DNA from 3 places in the Exiguobacterium sp. s166 genome. Region 3 is predicted to be linked to each of the others. Evidence: predicted binding sites of a transcription regulator. Region 3 holds the regulator's gene; each other region holds the start of a gene.
The links. Region 3 encodes Rex, which represses fermentation and respiration genes when NADH is low (regulators of the CRP and FNR family bind a similar motif). Its sites were predicted from a motif close to TTGTGAAATATTTCACAA; they were not measured.

Region 1 (8,247 bases), on a different contig from region 3:
TGGCAATGTGTTTACCGGTAACTTGAGACGCCGTAACGCGGTCGAGGTGAATTTTTAATGTGTTGGAAGTATCCAAGATAAGTCGCTCCTTTTTAAAAACAGTCTGCCGCGGGGACAGACTGCAAAACTTGAATTAGGTTGTACGTTGACGCTTTTTCAGGAAGACATATAAGAGAATCATAACGACAGCAGCAATCAGGACACCGTTCGTATAAGGTGCGGCCACTTCTTTAATCGAGCGCCAGTTCGTTCCGAGCGTCTCACCGAGGTAGAGGAAAAGAATCGACCAGGGAATGATGGCGAGGACAGTGTAGAATGAGAATTTCGTCTGATCCATTTTTGCAAGACCGGCTGGAATCGAAATCGCATGACGGACGACCGGAATGAAGCGGGCTCCGAAAATGACGCCTTGTCCGTATTTCAGGAACCAGCGTTCTGCGAGATCGAGATGGTGTTCCGTAATCAGCAGGTACTTTCCGTATTTTAAAATTAATGGTCGACCGCCGTAACGGGCAAACCAGTATAAAAATAATTGCGAAAACAAACCGCCGATGACAGCAGCAACAACGGCAAGCGGCCAACCGATCGTTCCTTGGGAAATCATGAATCCGCCGTAAGACAAGACGATTTCGCTCGGAATGATCTCAATCATCAATCCTAAGGCAATACCGAAATACCCTAGATCAGCGAGGTATAATAAAACGTTATTAACAACTTGAGATAACACATCGAACACTCCTTCAGCTTCACTTCATTCCTTTATATTAGAGAAGAAAGCCGGAAAATGAAAGAAAAAATCTTTAATCTGACGAAGCAAATATTTACTAAGCATCTTTAAGTAGAAGGTACAGCCCGTTTAATGAAGCAAAATGATTCAAAAAAAGAACCAATACCGATTACGGCATTGGTTCCTGAAAACATACTTTTTATAACACCATCGCGGCAATCGTTCCGAAAACGAGCAGCGGCAGATTGTAGTGCAGGAATGTCGGGATGACGGTTTCCCGCATGTGATCATGCTGTCCGTCAGCGTTCAGTCCACTTGTTGGACCGAGCGTCGAATCGGATGCCGGGCTTCCGGCGTCGCCAAGGGCACCGGCCGTCCCGATGATAGCAATCGTCGCTTCCAGACTGAATCCGTACTGGACACAAAGCGGGACGAAAATCGCAGCGATGACAGGAACCGTCGAGAAACTCGAGCCGATCCCCATTGTGACGAGCAGTCCGATCAATAGCATGACGAAAGCGGCAACGAGTTGGGAATCGCCCATCAAGGCTTTTGAATTCTCAACGAGCGGATCGATGTCACCGGTTTTCCGGAGGACGTTCGAAAATCCATTCGCTGAAATCATGACGAATCCGATGAACGACATCATTCGCATACCTCGGGTGATGACATCGTCTGCTTCACTGAAGCGGACGAGACGAAGAAGGAGAAACAGGACGAGACCTGTTGTCGCAGCAAAAATCATCGATTCGGTCGTCAGCTGGACAGCGAGTGTCGCGAGGACGACGAGTCCGCTGAGGAACAATTTTGTTTTCGTGATGACGGGAATCTCATAGTCGTCCGGTGCGATGTTCCTCATTTCGTATTCCCGTGGTTTCCGGTAAACGTAAAGACCGATCAACAGACCAACGAGCATTCCGAGTGCCGGAATCGCCATTGCCTGAATGACGGAAGCACCAGCCGTGTCCATTCCGTTTTTCGAAATGTTCGGCAAAAGGATCTGGTTCAAGTAGATATCCCCGAAGCCGACCGGCAGGAACATGTACGGTGTGACGAGACCAAACGTCATGACGATGGCAATCAGGCGACGGTCAATCTTCATCTCATTAAACAGACCGAGGAGCGGTGGAATGATGATCGGGATGAAGGCGATGTGAATCGGCAAGACGTTTTGTGAGCTGATCGCGAGCAACAAGATTGCAAAGACGATAAAGCCTTTTAACTTCTTGACTGACGCCGCGTCAGCGGATCCTTTTGAACGGTTGATCAGAGCATGTGCCAACGCATCCGGAAGTCCGGTTTTCGACAAGGAGACAGCAAACGCACCGAGTAAGGCATAACTGAGGGCGATTTCGGCCCCGGCGCCAAGTCCTTCAGCAAACGTCGCGATCGTCTTGTTGATGCCGAGACCGCCGATCAGTCCGCCGGCGACGGCACTGAGAACCATCGCGAGGACGATATGGACCCGGAAGATGGCTAAAAGAAATAATAGAGCAACGGCAATAATGACTGCATTAAACATGAACTAAAACCACACTTTCTTTTGGTATCACTGTACTATACTAAAGTATCATACAGACCGATCTTTTGACTGTCAAGAAAAAAACACAAAAAAGGTATGACCGACGTCAAATTGAGGCCGGCCATACCTTTTTTCTTCATTAAAACGTGATTCAGCAATCGACTTGGTCGAGTTTACCTGTTCCCGGATCGATGACAAGTCCGTGGACTTCCGTACCCGGTGGCAACAATGGATGGTTTTTGATCAGTCCGACCGAGTGGCTGACATTTTCTTCGACCGATGTGAAGCCGCGTAACCATTGCTTCAAATCGACGCCGGAAGCATCCAGCGTGTGCAGAACCTGTTCATTGATGCCACGATCCTGCATCTCGGCGATCATCTTCGCCGGGTCAATCGTGCTCATGCCGCAGTCATGATGTCCGATGACAATGACTTCCTCTGCTCCAAGAGCATAGAGCGCGACGAGAATCGACCGCATGACAGATCCGAATGGATGGGACAGGACGGCTCCGGCATTTTTGATGATTTTCGCATCACCGTTTTTCAGACCAAGTGCGTGGGGAAGGAGCTCCGTCAAACGTGCATCCATACAGGTCAGAATCACAACCTTCTTATCCGGGAACTTATCCGAGATGAATGGTTCGTATTGTTTTTCTTCAACGAACTGTTGATTAAACGCAAGCATTTGATTAACGACTGACATTGAAACTTCCTCCTTTAAGACAAATGAATGATGGAACTATTCCTAGCGTACACGATGAACGATTGGTCAGACAAGCCGATTCATCGATTGCTGTGACAGTTATCACAGGAGCGGTACAAAAAAGCAAATCCTTACGTCAGAACAGGTTGTTTCTTTGAAAACGCTATCATTCATGTGAAATAGTTCACAGGATAGCCATGCACAAATGTAACAAAAGGCGGTATGATTGATTTGTGAAGGAAAGCACAAACTATTGAAAATCAGCTTGGCATTCCTAACATCTAATAGGGAATTGCAGACTCAGATTCGTTCCAAAATAGGGAGGAAACCTAACATGGCTGTCAAAGAAAAAATCAAACAAGATGTCTCACCTGTCGAACAAGCAATCAATCAAATCGTCGCGAAAGGTCAAACAGCACTTCAAGAATTACTGACATTTGATCAAACGAAAATCGATACGATCGTGCGGGACATGGCGCTCGCCGGTCTTGAACGTCACGTCGAACTGGCGCGTCTCGCGGTTGAAGAGACAGGACGCGGTGTCTTTGAAGATAAAATGATCAAAAACATGTTCGCAACAGAATACATCTACAATAGTCTCCGGAATGAAAAAACGGTCGGGATTTTAGAAGAAGACGTCCAAAACGGTATCACGTACATCGCGGAACCGGTCGGTGTCGTCTGTGGCGTCACACCGGTGACGAATCCGACGTCAACGACGATGTTCAAAGCGTTGATCGCGATCAAGACGCGTAACCCGATTGTGTTCGCCTTCCATCCATCAGCACAAAACTGTTCCCTCGAAGCAGCGAAAACATTACGCGATGCGGCCGTCAAAGCGGGTGCACCGAAAGATTGTATCCAGTGGGTCGAACAACCGTCACTTGAAGCAACAAAAGTTTTGATGAACCATACCGACATCGCGATGGTCCTCGCGACAGGCGGAGCCGGCATGGTCAAATCCGCTTACTCAACCGGTAAACCAGCACTTGGTGTCGGGCCGGGTAATGTACCGTGTTACATCGAAAAATCAGCTAAAATCAAACGCGCCGTCAGTGATTTGGTTCTCTCCAAAACATTTGATAACGGAATGATTTGCGCGTCCGAGCAAGCCGTCATCGTCGACCAGGAAATTTATGCGGAAGTCCGGGCAGAGATGGAAGCACTCGGTTGTTACTTCTGTACACCGGATGAGAAAAAACGTCTCGAAGCACTCGTCATCAAAACCGATACATGTGCCGTCAATGCGGATATCGTCGGAAAACCTGCGACATGGATTGCAGCAAAAGCCGGCATCGATGTTCCGGGCAACACCGTCATGCTCGTCGCGGAACTCGAAAAAGTCGGGGCTGAAGAACCGTTATCACACGAAAAACTAAGTCCGGTTCTCGGTGCGTACAGCGTTGCGTCAACGAATGACGCCTTCCATGTCGCGGAACGGATGCTTGAAATCGGCGGACTCGGTCATACGGCGGTTATTCACACAACAGATGATGAGTTGATGACAGCGTTTGGTCTCCGGATGAAAGCCTGCCGGATTCTCGTCAACAGTCCGTCAGCACACGGCGGAATCGGCGATCTCTACAATGAATTGACACCGTCACTCACACTCGGTTGCGGATCATACGGGAAAAACTCGGTCTCAGAAAACGTAACGGCGAAACATCTACTCAATGTCAAAAAGGTGGCGAGACGACGCGTGAACATGCAGTGGTTCAAAGTACCGGAAAAGATTTTCTTTGAGAAAAACTCGGTTCAATACTTGAAATCGATTCAAAATGTCTCACGGGCGTTGATCGTCACCGACCAATCGATGGTTGAGTTCGGTTATGCCGACAAAGTCATCCGTAACTTGCCTGCAGGCGTCAGCTACCGGATCTTTGACCAGGTCGAACCGGATCCATCCGTGACGACCGTTCAAGTCGGTGCCCAGGCGATGCGTGACTTTAAACCGGACCTGATCATCGCCCTCGGTGGCGGATCGGCGATGGATGCTGCGAAAGGGATGTGGTTGTTCTACGAGCAGCCAAACGAAACGTTCTCGAACCTCCGTCAAAAATTCATGGATATCCGGAAACGGGCCTATAAATTCCCGGAACTCGGTAATAAAGCGAAGTTCGTCGCCATTCCGACGACATCCGGTACGGGATCAGAAGTCACACCGTTCACTGTCATCACCGATAAAGAGAAAAACGTTAAGTATCCGATTGCTGACTATGCGTTGACACCAGACGTCGCCATTGTTGATCCGGAGTTCGTCATGACGGTGCCTGCCTCTATCACGGCCGATACAGGGATGGATGTCCTGACCCACGCGACGGAAGCTTTCGTCTCTGTCCTTGCGAACGACTACACGGATGGATTGGCATTAAAAGCAATCAAGATGATTTTTGAGTACTTGCCACGCGCTTACGATAACGGTTCAGACGCCGAAGCACGCGAAAAAGTCCACAATGCGTCCACGATGGCCGGAATGGCGTTTGCCAATGCCTTCCTCGGCATCAACCACTCGATCGCACACAAAATCGGTGGGGAGTTCCACACACCACACGGTCGGACGAATGCGATCCTGATGCCGCACGTCATCCGTTACAATGCAACAAAACCAACAAAACTGGCCGCTTTCCCGAAATACGAATCGTTTATTGCAGATGAACGGTATGCGGAAATCGCCCGTTACCTCGGTCTGCCGGCAGCGACGACAGAACAAGGTGTCGAATCATTCATCCAAGCTGTCAGTGAACTCGGACAACGCCTCAACATCAAGATGTCGTTCAAAGCCCAAGGAATCAAAAAAGCCGACTTTGAAGCGAAACTCGACAAGATGGCCGTCGATGCGTTTGAGGATCAATGTACGACTGCGAATCCGAAAATGCCGCTCGTGACGGAACTCCGTCAAATCATGGAACTCGCTTACGAAGGTATCTAATAGAGAGAAAAACATCATGGCAATTCAAAAGAGCCTTGCTTCCGGTTAACGGAGGCAAGGCTTTCGTGTGTTCATAATCGTGAAGTAAAGTTTACTCATTTGTTAATCACGATCGATAACTGATAATTCACATGCTCATTTAATTCAGTTAAAAACGAATCCAGTTCCTTGTTCGATGGAAAACGACACTCCAATAGATAACAACTGTCCCCGCTGATTTTATAATTATTCAGAACATATAATGGATGTTTTTTGAGAAACGAGAGATACGGCTGGTGATGGGTATCTTTCGTATAGATACTAATCATCGCATGAATCGTATAGCCCATCTTTAAAGGGTTAACAAGAATCGTATACCCTTCGATGATGCCTTGATCCTCTAATTTTAAAACCCGGGCCGATGTTGCGGGTCCACTTAAGTGAATTTTTTGACCCAATTCTTTCATCGTGATCCGGCTGTTTTGTGACAGCTCGTTGATGATTTGTAAGTCCGTTTGATCCAACACGATTTCAAATCCCTTCATAAGTAAAGTAAAACGGCAAAAATACCTTCAGTAAGCTCTGTATCGGGATGACGTTCAAATTATATACTAGGCTCCTAACAACGAAAAGGAGTGGTATACATGAACATCCAACATATCCGTAATGCAACGTTAAAACTGGACTATGCCGGTAAAACATTTTTGATTGACCCGTTTTTAGCAGACAAGGGAGCATATCCGGCATTTCCAAATTCGGCACGACAAGATCAAAAAAATCCGTTAAACGAATTGCCGGTTTCACTCGACTCTATTATCGAGGCAGATGCTGTCATTGTCACACATTTGCACCTCGATCATTGGGACGATGTGGCAAAAGAAGTACTATCAAAAGACATTCCTTTGTTCACTCAGAATGAACAGGATGCCCAAGAAATTAGAAACAGCGGATTCCAAAACGTCAAAGTCTTACAAGAAGATACCGTTTTTGAAGGAATTCAGTTGATTCAAACAAAAGGCGAGCACGGCAGAGGACCCATTTTGGAAATCGCCGGTTCGGTATGCGGAGTCGTCTTTAAACATGAAGATGAAAAAACCGTATATATCGCTGGCGACACGGTCTGGTATGAAGAAGTGGAGAAAGTGATCAAGCAGCATCAACCGGAAGTCATCGTCGTCAACGCAGGCGACAACCAGTTTGTGGAAGGTGGCTCACTGGTGATGGGAGCGGAAGACGTCTTAGCTGTCCACGAGGCCGCACCAACCGCACGGATTCTTTCCGTCCATATGGAAGCTGTGAATCACTGGGCATTGTCTCGGACAAATTTAAGAACGTTTGCCGTTGAACATCACTTTTCTTCTCAACTCATCGTGCCGGAAGATGGCGAGCGGTTTGTGTTTTAAGTTTAACTGGAGTTGCCGTAATTTTTGGAGGCACTCATTTTGAAACAGATAGAGAAACGGTCTTTATGGACAAAAGAATTTGTGCTGTTATCAAGTATCAACTTTTTCTTGATTTTTATCAAAATTAGGCGAGAATACTCCCACTTCTAAACGAAGTGAAAGTGGGAGATGAATCGCTGGCCTGCCTTTCGGGTATATTCCCCTTGAAGGAGGTGAAAAATGGTGTTGAAGCACAAGGCCTACAAATTCAGAATCTACCCCACAAAAGAGCAGGAAATCCTGATTGCGAAGACAATCGGGTGTTCGCGCTTCGTTTTTAACCACTTCTTGGCGAAGTGGGAGAAAATGTACAAGACCACTGGAAAAGGACTGTCCTACGGTTCTTGTTCTAAAGAAATTCCTTTGTTGAAGCAGGAGTTCGACTGGTTGAAGGAAGTCGATAGTACATCTGTTCAGATCAGCGTCAAACATCTTGCTGATGCGTTTGACCGCTTCTTCAAGAAGCAGAATAAACGCCCTCGATTCAAGTCCAAGCGCCATCCCGTCCAGTCGTACAAGACCAACATCCAAGGCAAAAACCAGCTTCCTGAAGTCTCGATTGGATGCAACAAGCTCAAACTTCCGAAGCTGAAATGGGTTCGTTTCGCCCATTCGAAACAGGTCACAGGCCGTATCTTGAACGCCACAATCCGAGGTAACGCGTCAGGAAAACACTTCGTTTCCCTGCTCGTCGAGCAGGAGATCAACGAGCTGCCGAAGACCGGTTCATCTGTCGGCGTCGACGTCGGACTCAAGAACTTCGCCATCCTGTCGGACGGCACGATCTATAAGAACGACCGTTACTTCCGTAAGCTCGAGAAGAAACTGGCGCGCGAACAGCGCAAGCTCTCCCGCCGTCAACGCATCGCTTTGAACAAGAAAGTCACGCTTTCCGAGGCGAGGAACTATCAGAAGCAGAAGCGAAAGGTTGCCCGTATCCATGAG
Region 2 (8,247 bases), on a different contig from region 3:
AAGGACATTTCCAACATAAGGAAATGTCCTTTTTTATTTATACTTCCATGATGATTGGCATGATCATTGGATGACGTTGTGTTTTTTCAGTCAAGTACGGTGTCAATGTATCATTGATGACTTGTTTGATATCCGTCCATTTTGTATTTCGATTCGCCAAAGATTGCTCAAGTGAACGCTTCAACAAGCGTTCTGCATCCTTGATCAAGTTACCTGATTCACGCATGTAAACAAATCCGCGTGAAATGATATCCGGTCCTGAAACAAGACGATTTGTTTTAGAATCAAGTGTTACAACGACGACGACCAATCCTTCTTCTGAAAGAATTCGTCGGTCACGCAGGACGATATTCCCAATATCTCCAATTCCTTTTCCATCTACATAGACGGCATTCGCTTGGATTTTACCGGTAATCGCAGCTGCATTGGCATCGAGTGCCAAGACTTCACCGTTGTCCATGACGAAACAGTTTTCTTCCGGTACACCGGCGTCCATTGCAAGCGACATATGTTTTTTCAACATCCGGTATTCTCCGTGGATCGGCATGAAGTATTTCGGCTGCAGGAGACGAAGCATCAACAATTGTTCTTGTTGACTGCCGTGACCTGATGTATGGATGTCATTTAACTTGCCATACATGACATCTGCACCGGCTTTGTACAATTGGTTGATCGTTTTTCCGACAGAAACGACGTTTCCTGGAATCGGAGAAGACGAGAAGATAACCAAGTCGTCCGGAATGATTGAAATCTGACGGTGTGTCCCGTTAGCGATCCGGCTTAGGGCTGCCATCGGCTCCCCTTGTGAGCCTGTGCAAAGAATCGTCAGTTCGTTCGATTTATACCGTTTCATTTCATTCGGTTCAATGATTGTTCCTTTAGGTGCTTTGATGAAATCAAGTTCCTGACCAATCATCATGACTTTATCCATGCTCCGACCGAACACGACGATTTTACGCCCTGCTTCGACCGATGCATTGACGACTTGTTGCAAGCGATAGATATTCGAAGCGAATGTCGCAAAGATAATCCGACCTTCTGCTTTACGGAAGATGTTTGAAATCGTATCTCCGACGACACGTTCACTCATCGTAAAGCCTTCAATCTCAGCGTTCGTCGAGTCTGATAACAGACAGAGAACACCTTCCTTGCCGAGTTCCGCCATTTTTGTTAAGTCAGCAGGTTCTCCGACTGGTGTGAAATCGAATTTGAAATCACCGGTATGGACAATGTTGCCCTGCGGTGTTTTGACAACGACGCCAAACGAGTTTGGAATCGAGTGTGTCGTCCGGAAAAACGAAATGCTTGTCTTCCGGAATTTGATGATTGAATCCTCATCAATTTCATGTAACTCGGCCGTCCGTAACAAACCGTGTTCTTCAAGTTTTACTTTAATGAGACCAAGTGCAATTTTCCCAGCATAAATTGGTAAGTTGACTTGTTTGAGTAAGAACGGTAATCCCCCGATGTGGTCTTCGTGACCGTGGGTGATGAAGACCCCTTTTACTTTATCTTTATTTTTAATCAAGTACGTGTAATCCGGAATGACGTAGTCAATTCCAAGTAGTTCATCTTCCGGGAACATGACACCGGCGTCGATGACGATGATCTCATCTTGAAATTGAACGACGTACGTGTTCTTCCCGATTTCTCCTAAGCCACCGAGTGCGAAAACGGCTGCTTGATGGTTTTTAACGAACTTCATGCGAACGTTTCAACCTTATAGTCTGGGCTTAGTTTTTCATATTCAAGGAATTCGCCGCTTAACTCACGGATGAATTCGACATTGATATCTTTGATGAGGTGATCAATCGCTGTTCGCACTTCACGAATGTTCTCTCCCTCAACATACATCACTTCTGTCCGTTCCCGTACTGGGGCTTCCGAACGAAGCGGTTGATAAAATACTTTAAAAATCATGTTTAGCAACTCCTTATCAGTCCATTGTTTTTTGTCCTTAGATTAGTATACACGATATCCTACTATTTTTTCATCCTATTCCTAAACCAAGGTCGGCGTAAACGTTAACGCTATGCTATAATTCCACATGTATCCGGCTGAACAGCCAATTAAAAAGAGAAGGTGAAACCATGGCAAATCAGAAAGTCGTCTTTTTCGATATCGATGGAACCTTACTTCACGATGGTCATTTTGTTCCCGAGTCGACCAAACAGGCAATTAAACAGCTACAAGCAAATGGTGTTTATGTAGCCATCGCGACCGGACGTGGTCCGGCGATGTTATCCGGTGTGCGCGAACTGCTCAACATCGATACGATCATTGGTTATAATGGTCAAATCGTTGTTCATCAGAACGAGGTCATTTACAGACGCCCACAACCGATTGAAGATCTTAAGCACTTAACCGCTCGCGCACATCAAAACGGTCATACACTCGTCTATCTAGGTGAAACACAGGGTTTCTCAACTAAACCGTCAGATCAGTTGGTCCAGGAATCCCTTGGAGAACTGGATATTCCTTTACCCGCCTTCGATGAGCAAGCATTTACGACACATGATGTCTTCCAAACGCTTGTCTATTGTACCGCTGAAGAAGAAGCCGAGTACACTCAAAATTACAAAGCCTTTGACTTCATCCGCTGGCATCCGAATGCGATGGATGTCATTAATGTCGGTTCGTCAAAAGCTGATGGTATCAGACAATTCCTGAAGTTGACGAATATCCGGCGCGAAGATACGTTTGCCTTCGGAGATGCGCTGAACGATCTAGAAATGTTACGTTATGTCGGAACCGGCATCGCAATGGGCAATGGTCTTGCTGAAACAAAAGCGGCGGCTGACTTCGTCACAAAACACATTCTAGAAGACGGCATCGAACACGGTCTGAAAGAATTCCAACTCATTTAAATGTAACAAGTACTCAAAAGGCCGAGGAATGATTCCTCAGCCTTTTTTGATATTAATTTTTCACTTTATGGATGGCACGTTCCAAACGGTCCAAGTCATCATTTTCGCCAATGACGACAAGGTAATCTCCTTTTTCAATCAATTCATCCGCTTGTAAGGAAATCATGACGTTTTCGCCTCGTTTGATTGCAACGACGTTGGCACCGTACTTACTCCGCAAATCCAAGTCGATTAATGTCTGATTGGCCATTCGATCACTGACTTTGATTTCAACGATTGAGAATTCTTGTGATAAATCGAGATAATCTAAAATATTTGAACTCATCAGTCCGTTCGCAATCCGGACCCCCATATCCCGTTCAGGGTGAACGATGAAGTCGGCTCCAATCTTACGTAACACCTTTTCATGGTAATCATTTGTCGCTTTGACGGTAATCGATTGAACACCGAGCTCTTTTAAAATTAAAGTCGTCAAAATCGACGCTTGAATATTTTCACCAATCGCAACGATGACATGGTCAAAATTGCGAATCCCAAGACTCTTTAAGACGTTTTCATCCGTCGTATCCGCAATGACAGAATGCGTCGCAATCCCCATGTATTCATTGACACGCTCTTCATCCGAATCAATCGCCAGAACGTCATATCCATTCTTTGATAATTCCCGGACAATCGAACCCCCGAACCGACCTAAACCAATTACTGCGAACTCTCCATTCATGTTCAACTCTCCTTCACAATTCTGCTTCAGTAGTAGTGTACCCGATTCACTTCTAAATTACTATGAACGCTTTTTTAATGCGGTTTTCCGTTTTCAATCCCTTAAAGTGAATGACAAATCCGCTCAAAAAAGTGTGCCACCCTTTATATGGATGACACACGGAATGGTTACGTGACACAGGTTCTGTTTATTTTGCTTTTTTCCCACTGACATAGTCGTTATCAAACAGGAACAATCGTAAGATCAAATACAATGCCGGGATCAATAACATCAATCCGAAGATAAAGACCACAACAAGTGCCGTTGCCATCGTTTCATTAACGACCGCTTTATTGATATCGATGTACGGATAAAGAATGTAAGGAAGATGTGTGTATCCGTATCCGAACCAGGCAACCCCGTATTGCGCCATAACAGCGATAAAGGCAATCCCGTAGTTTTTCTTCAAGTAGACAAGTGTCACCGCGACGCAGAAGAAAAGGAAACTTGCTGCGAACCACCACCAATTACCGTTCAAGATGTTTTCATAATGCCAAGCCGCTTGATTTTTTAAGCCAAAGAAGACTAATGCACAGACAACAATCGTCGGAATACTCCAGAACAATGCCCATTTACGAATCAATGGTGTTGCATTCTCGTCCTTTGCTTTATCCGCATAGAACAACAAGAACATGGCACTGATATAGAGGACGGATACGATTGCAAGCGCGACGACCGTCCAAGAATAGAAGTTTGTGAACAGCTTCGTCCCAAGGAATTCGACTGTCTCATTCGTTTTCCGAATGAATCCACCTTGACTGATCGTCAATGTCGTGGACATCGCTGCCGGAATCAATAGTCCTGTTGCTCCATATAAGAAAGTATAGAACATGCTGTCGTTTGAACCGTAGTTGGCAAACGCGTAAAAGCTACCGCGAATCGCGATTAATACTAAGACGATTGAAGCGGGAACGAGTAAAGCTGTTCCGTAATAATAAGCCGTATCCGGGAAGAACCCGACAAGTCCGACAAAGAAGAAGACGAAAAACACGTTCGTCACTTCCCAAACCGGAGAAAGATAACGGAGAATCAAACGGTTCGTCAAATGATCCCGTTTCGTATATTTTGAATAAAACGCATAAAAACCGGCACCGAAGTCAATTGAGGCAACGATGAGATATCCATAAAGGAACGTCCAAAGTACGGTTATTCCAAGTGTTTGAATGTCCAACTCGTTCCCTCCTTATTTGTTGTCGTCCGCAAACATCGCTTCACCACGTGTATGATGATCATCTGCGAGTTCTTTGCCGACAGGGTTATTTTTAAACATCCGGAGCAGGACGACTGTACAAATCGTTCCGAGCAACAGATACAGTAAACTGAATAAAATCAACATCGGTCCGACAGCGGTCGAAGTGGTCGCCGCATCAGCCGTTCTCATAATACCATAGAGCGTCCACGGTTGACGTCCGATTTCCGCATACATCCAGCCTGCTTCAATCGAGACAATGGCGAGTGGTCCACCGATAAAGATACCGCGTAACAACCACTTGTTGTATGGATTCAACTTTTTGAGTCGGAAAGCCAATACGAACAGGGCCGAGATGGCGGCTAAATACATGCCGATCGATACCATGATATCGAAGAAATAGTGGACAAACAGTGGTGCCTGGTCCTCTTTGGCGAATTCGTTTAACCCGATGACTTCTGTATCCGGCGCTCCGCCCGCGAGAATGGATAAAGCATACGGAATTTTGACGGCACCTTTGATTTCATAACTGCCGTCCGCTTGTTCATCCAGGATTCCACCGAAAATCAACTCGGCTTCACTTGTTGTTTCAAAATGCCATTCTGCTGCTGCTAATTTTTCCGGCTGGTATTTCGCCAGGTATTTCCCGGAGAAATCTCCGACTAACGCAGTTGAGAACGCAAAGATTAATCCGGCCATGACCGTTAAGCGAAGAGCTTTTTTATGATATGCCGTTTCTGCTGCCGACAAGGTTTTCTTCCGTAACAGATGGAAAGCCGCAATCGCTGCCAGGATAAAAGCAACCGTCAAGTAAGCGGATACGATGACGTGTGTTGCTTTTGTCGGTGTCGCCGTATTAAACATCGCTTTTAACGGTTCGATTTGCGTGAGTGTCCCGTTGACGATTTTAAATCCTTCTGGTGAGTTCATGAATGAGTTGACCGTCGTGATGAAGAAGGCGGATAATGTTGCCCCGATGACGACCGGAATCCCGATTAACCAGTGTAACCACGGATTTTTAAACCGGTCCCATGTGTAGAGATAAATACCGAGGAAAATCGCTTCAAAGAAAAAGGCGAAAGTTTCCATGAACAACGGTAATGCGATCGTTTGACCTGCTACTTGCATCAAAGAAGGCCATAGGAGCGACAATTGTAATCCAATTGCTGTTCCGGTTACGACACCTACCGCTACAGTTACGATATAACCACGCGTCCAGCGTCGAGCCAGAAGAATATAGTCTGAATCTTTTCGTTTAATTCCGATGTACTCCGCTGCGAGTACCATCAATGGAACCCCTACCCCAATCGTCGCAAAGATGATATGGAATGCTAATGTGAGCCCTGTCAATAATCGACTGAGCATGACTGGATCATTGAACATGTGTATAGCCCCCTCTTTCTAGACGTACTTCTATATATTGTTTATATCCGTATCATAGAGAACATAATCATTTGTGTCTGTTTTAAATGTTTGATGTAACAAATTGTTCACATATACTCGTGATTTATTTCACAAAACGTTCGAAAACTGTTCTCTTCTATAAAATGAAAGCCCTTTATCCATTTTTTTCAGGAATAAAGGGCCGATTGTCACGTCTTTTGTTCAGACATATTCGCGGAAATAATGATCGAGTAAATTAATGACGAAGGGAATGGCATCTTCATCCGGATTCAGGGTCGGCTGGTGTAATCCGGACGTAGCATTATTGACACCAAGCCAAAACATCATGCCGGGAATTTCTTTTAACATGAATCCAAAATCTTCTCCTGTCATTGCAGCATCGCACTCAATATAATTCGCATTCATTTTGACGAAGGACGAAAATTTATCAACGACTCGTTGATCGTTGACGACTTCATAATACCGATTTCCAAACTGTAAATCGATTTTTACGCCGAATGAAGCTTCGATGCCGCGTACGATGTCACGCACACGTTGCTCTAGTTTTTCCATGTCTGTTCCGTTAAGCGCACGCATCGTTCCGTCGAGTAAAGCACGACCTGCAATGACATTTTCCCGGATTCCCGCTTCCACTTTCCCGATCGTAATGACACTGCAGTTCATTGGATTGATCGAACGACTGACAATCGTCTGAAGTTGCATGATCAATGCCGCCTGAGCAACAACCGTATCAATCGTCAAATGCGGAAAGGCTGCATGACCGCTTTGTCCATAAATCGTGATATGAACTTCCCGGGCACTCGCAAACAAGACACCAGGCCGGCTTGCAATCGTCCCGACCGGATATTCCGGCGCGACATGCAGACCATACATCTCACTCGGACGATACTTTTCAAACAGCGGGCTTTTGATCATCGGTTCCGCCCCACCCGGTCCTTCTTCAGCCGGTTGGAACAGGAAGACGACATCATCCATGACAGGCAGTTCGACAATCCGGCGTAACAAACCTAAGGCGATGGATGCGTGAACATCATGACCACAGGCATGCATGAAGCCCGGGTGTTCAGAACCAAATGGTAACCCCGTTGCTTCTTCGATTGGTAATCCATCGATATCGGCCCGATATCCAATCGTCCGGTTCCCCGTTAAACCTTTTACGCGGACAAATACTCCTGTTTCGAATGTATCATAACTAACACGATCTTCCGGGTACGACCGGATTTGATCGAGGATAAAAGCTTGCGTTTTAAACTCCTTAAAACCCGGCTCCGGTATTTTATGAAGTTCTCGGCGCATTTCAATTGCGTATTCCATCTGACTGACTTCCTCCTTCTTCTTTGACGATGTCCCAAAACGCTTGGACTTGTTTTAATTCAAGCATCGACTCCGTCGATAGAATCCACGTGTCCCGCTTTAAAATTTTTCCCGATGACGTTTTAAGCGGAATCTGCATCACTTCACTCGCTTCATGAATCGTTGATTCCGGTAAGATGGCAAAACCAATCCCGTGAAGCGCCATCTGTTTACACGTCTCAATCTGGTCAACGACGAGCGTCCGGGCCGGTGGACTCGAAAAACGGTCCTGCCACCATTCTAAAATCTCCTGATAGTACGTCGAGTCACTTTTAAATTGAATGAAAGGACGTTCTGTTTTCCGAAGCTGTTCGAGTGACGTCAGTTCACTGTCAACAAGATATAACGGATCCGAGAACAGCCGTTCCTTCACGCCTTTCCAATCAGGATTTCCGCGGATGATACCAATATGAAAATGCTCTTCCAGCATATGGCGCATCATCTCACTTGACCACCCTGTGACCAATTGGACACGGACATGCGGATAACGTTCGACAAACCGTTTCAGGACACGGGGAAGCCAATATTGTCCCATAATGGACGCGACAGCAATCCGAAGTGTACCGTAAACAGCCCCCTCTTCCGCCGTCAATTCACTTTTAAGCTCCAGTTCTTTTCGGTTCATTTCTTTGGCGAGTCCGATGACTTTTTCACCTTGCGGGGTGATACTCAGT
Region 3 (8,247 bases):
CAGCACACGGGACACAAAAATTGTTTGGCTGGTTCGGCGGGCACGGGATTGCAGGGACGGGCGGCTGGTTCGAATCGATCGGGATGAAACCGGGTAAAATGCTTGCGCTTACGGCAGGACTGGCAGAACTGATTGGTGGTTTACTATTTGCCGGTGGATTGTTCTTATGGTTCGCGGCAGCACTGATTATCGGGTCGATGCTCGTTGCAATCATCAAGGTGCACGGGCAAAATGGTTACTGGGTGACACAGAACGGGTACGAATATAACATGGCACTGATCGTCATCGCCCTTGGCGTCGCCTTGATTGGTGCCGGAGACTATTCACTCGCAGCCATGCTCGGGTGATCAGAGAAAGCGGGTAAAAAGATGAAGTTTGATGCACAGTCACTCAGTCCAAAAGAAAACTATAAATTGTTGATCGGGAGTATCATCCCGAGACCGATTGCCTTTGTCACGACGAAAGGAGCGGACGGAACGGTCAATGCCGCCCCGTTTTCCTTCTTCACCGTCGCTTCGAGCCATCCGCCGCAACTGTTGATTGCCGTCCAAAAGACGGATCAGGGCGAAAAAGACACCGCTAAAAATATTTTGTTGAATAAAGAGTTCGTTATCCATATCGTCAGTGAAGAGATTGTCGAAGCCGTCAATGAAACGGCAGCACCTCTTGCTTACGGGGAAAGTGAATTGAACCGGACGAATCTTACGCTGATCGACAGCGATTTGATTGATGTCCCGGCGGTCGCGGAAGCGAAAATCCGGTTTGAGCTGAAACTGTCACAACACATTGAACTGGAAACAGCTGACTTATTAATCGGCGAAGTCATCCGGTATCATGTCGCGGATGAACTCGAGGAGTCGTTCCGGATTGATGCCGACGGTTTAAAAGCAATTGCCCGTCTTGCCGGCAATGATTATGCGAAAATCGGTGATATCTTCACAATTACCCGTCCAACGAAATAAGATAAAGTCATGCCAAATAGACGAGGGAAGCAGATTCGATGTCTGCTTCCCTCGTCTATTTTTTGTTGCTTACTCCATGTTATGGCGTTTACTGTACTGGAAACCGTCGAGTAGATAAAACAGGACGGCGAGCGCCCAAATCCCGACACAGCTGATTAAAAAGGCCGCTAATGGGGAGACGGCACCGTAATACATGATGATCATCGGATCATTCAGTTCGACGAACGACTGAATCGTCAGCAACGTGCAGATCAGACCGGATAATAAACTGATGAACAGTCCGCTCCATGTCTGAATGACAAGACCGATCATACAGGAAATCAGGATAAACAACGGATAAACGGCATTAAACGCATCCGGACGAATGAAAGCCGAGACGTAGTCCGCATACATCGGAACGAAGTAGAGGACACCGGACAATAGTCCTTGGATCAGATTGATCAGATAACTTTTCGAGCGCATCAGTGGAACGACTCCCACTGTTCCATCAAATCAAGCAAGTCGACATCAATCTGATCGCGTTCTGCCGAAAGGGCGGTCGCTTTCGGAATATCATTAAAGACTTCCGGTTCGCACAACAACTGTTCGATTTCGACCGACCGGTTCTCCAACCGTTCAATTTCTTGTTCGAGCTTCTCCAGCTGTTGTTTCTTTTTGCGCGCTTCTTTTTGCGCCTCTTTATCAATCGTCTTCGTCGAAGCGACTTTGATCGCTTTCGCTTCTTCTGCTTCGAGGCGGGCGATTTCTTCCTTCTCGGCTTTTTTCTCCATATAATACGAGTAGTCACCGAGGTAATCGGTCACGCCGTCTGTACTCATCTCGATGACACGTGTCGCGACGCGGTCGATGAAGTAACGGTCGTGGGAGACGAACAGTAACGTGCCTTCGTAATCGACAAGTGCATTTTCGAGGACCATTTTCGAATCAAGATCCAGGTGGTTCGTCGGCTCATCCAGCACAAGCAGATTCGTTTTCCGTAACTTCAGCTTCGCGAGCGCCAGACGTCCGCGTTCACCGCCCGACAATTCATGGACGAGCTTGAAGACATCATCGCCGCTGAACAGGAACTGCCCGAGAACGGACCGGACTTCCTGTTCGCGCATCAACGGCCATTCGTTCCAAATTTCATCAATGACCCGATTGCGGTCGTTCAGTTCCGCCTGCTCCTGATCGTAGTAGCCAATCGAGACGCCAGTACCGAAACGATAGTCACCGAACAGCGGTTTCAGACGGCCGACAAGCACTTTCAGTAACGTCGACTTGCCGATTCCGTTTGGTCCGACAAGCGCCAGTGATTCCGCACGTTGCAGCCGGAACGTAATGTTTTTCGAGACGGCTTCTTCGTAGCCGACAGCGAGTTGATTGACCTGCAGCACATCATTGCCGCTCTGCTTTTCAATCGGGAATGACAGAACCGTACTGCGTTCGTCACCGTCCGGACGGTCGATCCGGTCGACTTTTTCGAGACGCTTGCGGACACTTTGCGCCCGTTTCGTCGTCGTCGCACGGGCGATGTTACGCTGGATGAAGTCCTGCATCTTCGCGATGTCTTCCTGCTGCTGTTCGAACTGTTTCATTTCCTGTTCGTACAGTGCCGCTTTTTGTTCGAGATACTTCGTATAGTTGCCTGTGAATTTCCGCGACACGTTCCGGGACAATTCATAGACGACGTTGACGACTTGATCGAGGAAATAGCGGTCATGGGAAACGATCAGGACAGCACCACGGTAACCGGACAGGTAGCTTTCGAGCCAGGACAACGTATCGATGTCGAGGTGATTGGTCGGCTCATCGAGAATCAACAGTTCCGGTGCCTGGAGTAACATCTTCGCCAGGGCAATCCGGGTCCGCTGTCCACCGGAAAGCGTCTGAATCCGGCGGGAATAATCGTCCGGATAAAAACGCATCCCGTGTAAGACAGAGCGGATGTTGGCTTCGAACTGATAGCCGCCGGCTTCCGAGAAGTCGTGTTGCGCTTGATCGTACGTTTTCAGGAGACGGTCATAGGCAGTCGGATCATTTAAAATGTGCTCCATGCCCATTTCGATTTCCATCCGACGAAGCGCCCGTTCCTGATCCTGCAGATGCTCAAAGACGGTCAGCATCTCGTTCCAAATCGATTCGTTCGACTCGAGTCCGCTGTCCTGCGCGAGATAACCAATCCGGACTTCCTTGCTTTTCATGATCTCCCCCGAGTCATGTGACAGCTCCCCGGCGATGATTTTTAAAAGTGTCGATTTTCCGGCACCGTTTCGTCCGACGAGGGCAATCCGGTCCCGTTCCTGTACTTCGAGTTTAATATTGTCTAAAATCGGCTCTACGCCGAATGATTTTGAGAGTTGGTTTACTTGTAAGAGAATCATATCCATCCATCCTTCCACCCTTTAGTCTATCACGAAAAATCCTGCCGAATATAATATTTGTTACTCTATGTGAAGTGGTTTACAATCAAGGAGAGTAGAATTCTTTGCATTGATTTGGGTGCCACGTCAGAACGTGGCCGAAGGGGGAACTGCAGTATGAATGGGCCAGACACAAAAATACCACAAGCAACGGCGAAACGACTGCCGTTATATTATCGTTTTATCCAAAGTCTCTATAACTCCGGCAAGCTGCGCGTCTCGTCAGCAGAGCTCAGCGAAGCGGTCAAAGTCGACTCTGCGACGATCCGTCGTGACTTTTCCTACTTTGGGGCGTTAGGGAAAAAAGGGTACGGTTATAACGTTCAACATTTGTTAACATTTTTCCGAAAGACACTCAACCAAGACGAGGTCACGAATGTCGCCTTAATCGGGGTCGGACATCTCGGAACAGCGTTTGCAAATTATAACTTTTTAAAGAATAATAGTACTCGTATCGTCATCGCGTTTGACGCCGATGAAGACAAGGTCGGAACAACGACGCAGGACGTTCCGATTTATCACGTCTCGGATATGAAAGAACAAATCAAAGCGAACCATGTCGATGTCGCCATCTTGACGGTACCGTCGCAGTTCGCGCAGTCAGTAGCGGATGAGTTAGTTGAGTACGGTGTGACCGGCATTCTGAACTTTACACCGGCCCGGTTGAATGTCCCGGCCCACGTCCGGGTGCATCACATCGATCTGTCAATCGAGCTGCAGTCGCTCGTCTATTTCATGAAGCATTATTCGCAATCAGCTGAAGGAGTGAAATCATAATGGAAAACTTAATCCCGTTAACACTTGGTATTGGACCGGCAAGCATCGCCTTGATCGGTGTCGTCGCCCTCATTATCTTCGGACCGAAGAAATTACCGGAACTCGGCCGCGCGGCCGGTCAAACGTTAAAAGAGTTCAAGAGTGCGACACACGGCATCATGGAAGATGATAAGGATAAAAAGGACGAAATGAAAGAGAAGTGAGTGAATCATGGCGATCGATCAAGAACAGAGTGTGACATCGCACTTAGATGAACTGCGTAAGCGGATCATCTGGTCGCTCATCATCGTGGTAGTCATGTTTATCGCAGCCTTTCCGCTCGTCCGGCCGCTCGTCCGTTTCTTACAGGCCGACTTAAAGGAACTCGGAATCGGTTTAAATGCGTTTAACGTCGTTGATCCATTGATGTTATATCTGAATCTTGCGTTCATCATCGCAATCGTCTTGGCGTCCCCGTTTTGGATGTATCAGCTTTGGGCGTTCATCCGTCCCGGTCTGCACGATCAAGAACAAAAAGCGACGTTGACGTACATTCCCGTGACGTTTTTCTTATTCCTCGCGGGCGTTTCCTTTTCTTATTTTTGGCTGTTGCCGTTTTTACTTGAAGTATCAACGGAACTCGGACAAGAGCTTGGGATTGAACAGGTCATCGGTGTCGAGAACTATTTCAGTTTCCTGATCCGGTTGACGATTCCGTTTGGTCTGTTGTTCCAGTTACCAGTCGTGACGATGTTTTTGACACGGCTCGGACTCGTAACGCCGTTCTTCATGCGGAAGAATCGGAAGTATGCGTATTTTGCGTTGTTCGTGATCGCGGCGTTGATCTCACCGCCCGACATTACGTCGCATTTGATGATTTCTGTTCCTTTGTTCATCCTCTATGAAATCAGTATCATCATCTCGGCACGGACGTATAAAAAAGTGCTGATCCTGGAGCAACAGGCTGAACTCGAACGACAGGCAGATATGATGCGTGAATTGAACAAATAACGGAAGATTCTCCTTTGCCGGTAAGGTGAGGGAGATTTTTTTGTAAGCGGTCTAATTTTATATTGAAAAAATGAACAGCAATGGGTATACTCATTATAGAAACACACGGGGGCTTAGCTCAGCTGGGAGAGCGTTTGGCTGGCAGCCAAAAGGTCGTCGGTTCGAGCCCGATAGTCTCCATATTGCTTTACCTGCCGAAACCTTGGGAAACCAAGGTTTTTTTTGTCCTTTTTTATTCACCTGTAAGAAATAGATAAGGGAATATAAGGATTTATTCATTTTGTGATGTAATAAACAAACAAATATTTTTAAAAAGCACCAAATTTAAATTGTATATTAAGCGAAAGTTAATTAAACTAAAAATACAGAATTTTCGTTTAATACGTTTTTGCTCCACATTACATTTTTGGAAAAGAGGAAAAGGAATGAAGAAAAAGAAGATTGCTCTGATGGCGGCTGCCCTCATGACATCTTCCAGCCTAGTTCATGCTGAGGGACACGTGTCATCACAAAAAGTGGATGTACAAAAGCCACAAGCACTCTCACTGAAAAAAGCGGGTCAAGAAAAGTCATACAGTCAAAACGAAAAAGTACGGATTGTCGTCGAGCTCGATCAAAAAGCAGCGATTGAACACGCGCAGGCACAAAATAAGCGTTACAGCACGTTAAGCAACACGGAAAAAATTATTCTTAAGAATCAAATCGTCAACAAACAGAAGGAAGTCAAAGCGGCAATTGCCCAAAAAGACATTTCTGTTTCGTATAAAGAAAGCTTCACGACCGTATTGAACGGGTTCAGCGGGGAAGTCAAATATGGTAAAATCAAGGAACTGAAAAAATTAAGCGGGGTCAAAAACGTACATATCGCACACGAATATGCGCGTCCGGAAGTCGAAAAGGGCGCAACACCAAACATGTTACATAGTAAAGACATGGTCAATGCGAAGCAGACATGGCAGGACTACGGCTATAAAGGGGAAGGAACGATCGTTGCCGTCATCGATACGGGAATCGATCCGACGCACAAGGACATGGTCCTCAGTCCGGAGACGAAAGTCGATTTGACGTCGTCAAAAGTCGAAAGCTTTAAATCGTCAAAAGGTTTAAAAGGAAACTACTTCACGGAAAAAGTACCGTACGGCTATAACTATGCGGATCATGACAGCGAAATCCGTGATCTTGGGCCAGGCGCTTCGATGCACGGGATGCACGTCGCCGGTACAGTGGGTGCCAACGGCGATGAAACGAACGGTGGAATCAAAGGGGTTGCACCGGAAACACAACTCCTCGCGATGAAGGTCTTCGGCAATGATCCAGGGATGCCGTCGACATTCAGTGATATCTATATCAAAGCGATTGATGATGCGATTGCGCTAGGAGCAGACGTCATCAACATGAGTCTTGGTTCAACGGCATCCTTCGTCCAAAAAGATGATCCGGAACAAAAAGCAATCGTCAATGCGATGAACAACGGTATTTTATGTGCAATTTCAGCCGGGAACTCGGCATTCGCCGGAAGCGGCGCCGGAAACCCGTACGCGTCGAATCCAGACGTCGGTGTCGTCGGCTCGCCGGGCTTAATCAGCGAATCGCTGCAAGTCGCGTCGGTTGAAAACACACAGCTGACACTCGAAGGAATGGCATTGACGGTCGACGGGCAGGACGCAGGTTACCTCGCTTATCAGAAACAAGACTCGCCGAATCCGATTGCGGTCTTTGATAAAGAGAAGATGGATGTCGTCTATGTTGGTGACGGCAGTGAACCGAACTATGCCGGCAAAGACGTCAAGGATAAAGTCGTCTTCGTCGTCCGGAACGGCAGCTTCAACTACGGCATGATTCAAGCGGAAGCCGAGAAACAAGGCGCGGCCGGTGTCATCGTCCGCGGACGTGTCGATCATGGCGATTACGTCAGCATGGCACTTAATAAACCTACGATTCCGCTCGTCTCGTTAAGCATTGCCGACGGAAACGAACTAGAAGCGAAAGCGAAAGACGGCAAGGCATTGACAGTGACGTTTGACGGAAAAGCAGTCTCGACACCAAACCCGGTCGCAGGCGAAATGTCTGACTTCACATCATGGGGTGTGACGCCGAACCTTGACTTCAAGCCGGAAATCACGGCACCGGGCGGGAAAATCTACTCAACACTCAACGATAACGAATATGGCGTCATGAGCGGAACATCGATGGCAGCACCACACGTCGCCGGTGGAACAGCACTCGTCATGCAGCGGATCGACAAGGACTTCAAGGTCAGTGGAGCGACACGTGTCAAACTCGCGAAGACGATTTTAATGAACACGTCACGTCCGCAGCTCGATAAAGGAAAATACAATGCGGAAGCAAAAACCGGTAACTATTATTCTCCGCGTCGTGAAGGTGCCGGACTGATGGACTTACGTGCGGCGATGAAAACACCGGTCGTCGTTACGGAAACGAAGTCGGGTGAAGGAAAAGCCGCCTTGAAACAAGTCGGCGACAAGTTCAGCTTCACGTTAGACCTGAAGAACTACAGCAATGAGAAGTTGACGTATAAACTTGCCGGAACGGTCCAATCGGATCTCGCCGTCCAAGGTCAAAATTTCCTGGAAGCCAACGGTATATTCAAAAAAGGAACAGTTGATGCGGTTGACGCCAACAAAGGCACGTTCCCGATCTCCTTCACGGTCGGCTCGAAGAAAGCAAGTTCAGTCGCGATTAACGCGAAGAGTACAACAAAAGTCAACGTTACGGTTGATTTAAAAGATACAGTCGATTGGGCAAACGGTGCACCGCTTGAGTCAATCTTCGAAAACGGCTACTTCGTCGAAGGATTCGTCCGTCTGATCGATACGAACAGCAAAAATCCTGAGTTGACAGTTCCGTACGTTGGTTTCAAAGGAGCATGGGACAAAGCACCAATCCTTGATGCACCACTCTACGATGACAACACGTTCTACGGCGTCACAGGTCTTGCGACAGAAGTGAAGGATAACTTCAACCTCCTCGGAACGAATGCTGCAGGCGACGTCGTTAAAGAAAAAGTCTCGTTCTCACCAAACGGTGACGGCAGTGCCGATGAGGCCTTCCCGGTCCTGTCATTCTTACGGAATGCGAAAAAAGTCGAGTACTCG

Region 1: adhE (bifunctional acetaldehyde-CoA/alcohol dehydrogenase) is a predicted target of Rex. The motif match lies at 3,125-3,142, and genes of this name have one in related genera.
Region 2: KNP93_RS01375 (cytochrome ubiquinol oxidase subunit I) is a predicted target of Rex. The motif match lies at 6,317-6,334, and genes of this name have one in related genera.

Annotation. Positions count from the first base shown of each region.
Region 1 covers NZ_JACSMU010000002.1:75,963-84,209, reverse strand. Annotated here, with positions in the region: gene KNP93_RS04855 (hypothetical protein) at 1-76, opposite strand, end outside; gene uptA (undecaprenyl phosphate transporter UptA) at 134-727, opposite strand; gene KNP93_RS04845 (Na+/H+ antiporter family protein) at 927-2,249, opposite strand; gene KNP93_RS04840 (beta-class carbonic anhydrase) at 2,401-2,952, opposite strand; gene adhE (bifunctional acetaldehyde-CoA/alcohol dehydrogenase) at 3,287-5,881, shown strand; gene KNP93_RS04830 (Lrp/AsnC family transcriptional regulator) at 5,977-6,387, opposite strand; gene KNP93_RS04825 (MBL fold metallo-hydrolase) at 6,505-7,263, shown strand; gene tnpB (IS200/IS605 family element RNA-guided endonuclease TnpB) at 7,486-8,247, shown strand, end outside.
Region 2 covers NZ_JACSMU010000001.1:260,635-268,881, forward strand. Annotated here, with positions in the region: gene rnjA (ribonuclease J1) at 38-1,705, opposite strand; gene KNP93_RS01355 (DNA-dependent RNA polymerase subunit epsilon) at 1,702-1,920, opposite strand; gene KNP93_RS01360 (Cof-type HAD-IIB family hydrolase) at 2,091-2,867, shown strand; gene KNP93_RS01365 (potassium channel family protein) at 2,920-3,588, opposite strand; gene KNP93_RS01370 (cytochrome d ubiquinol oxidase subunit II) at 3,776-4,798, opposite strand; gene KNP93_RS01375 (cytochrome ubiquinol oxidase subunit I) at 4,811-6,199, opposite strand; gene KNP93_RS01380 (N-acetyldiaminopimelate deacetylase) at 6,422-7,534, opposite strand; gene KNP93_RS01385 (transcriptional regulator CcpC) at 7,518-8,247, opposite strand, start outside.
Region 3 covers NZ_JACSMU010000008.1:6,363-14,609, forward strand. Annotated here, with positions in the region: gene KNP93_RS13890 (DoxX family protein) at 1-347, shown strand, start outside; gene KNP93_RS13895 (flavin reductase family protein) at 369-962, shown strand; gene KNP93_RS13900 (hypothetical protein) at 1,032-1,424, opposite strand; gene KNP93_RS13905 (ABC-F family ATP-binding cassette domain-containing protein) at 1,424-3,325, opposite strand; gene KNP93_RS13910 (redox-sensing transcriptional repressor Rex) at 3,482-4,141, shown strand; gene KNP93_RS13915 (twin-arginine translocase TatA/TatE family subunit) at 4,141-4,344, shown strand; gene tatC (twin-arginine translocase subunit TatC) at 4,352-5,131, shown strand; tRNA gene KNP93_RS13925 (tRNA-Ala) at 5,239-5,311, shown strand; gene KNP93_RS13930 (S8 family serine peptidase) at 5,557-8,247, shown strand, end outside.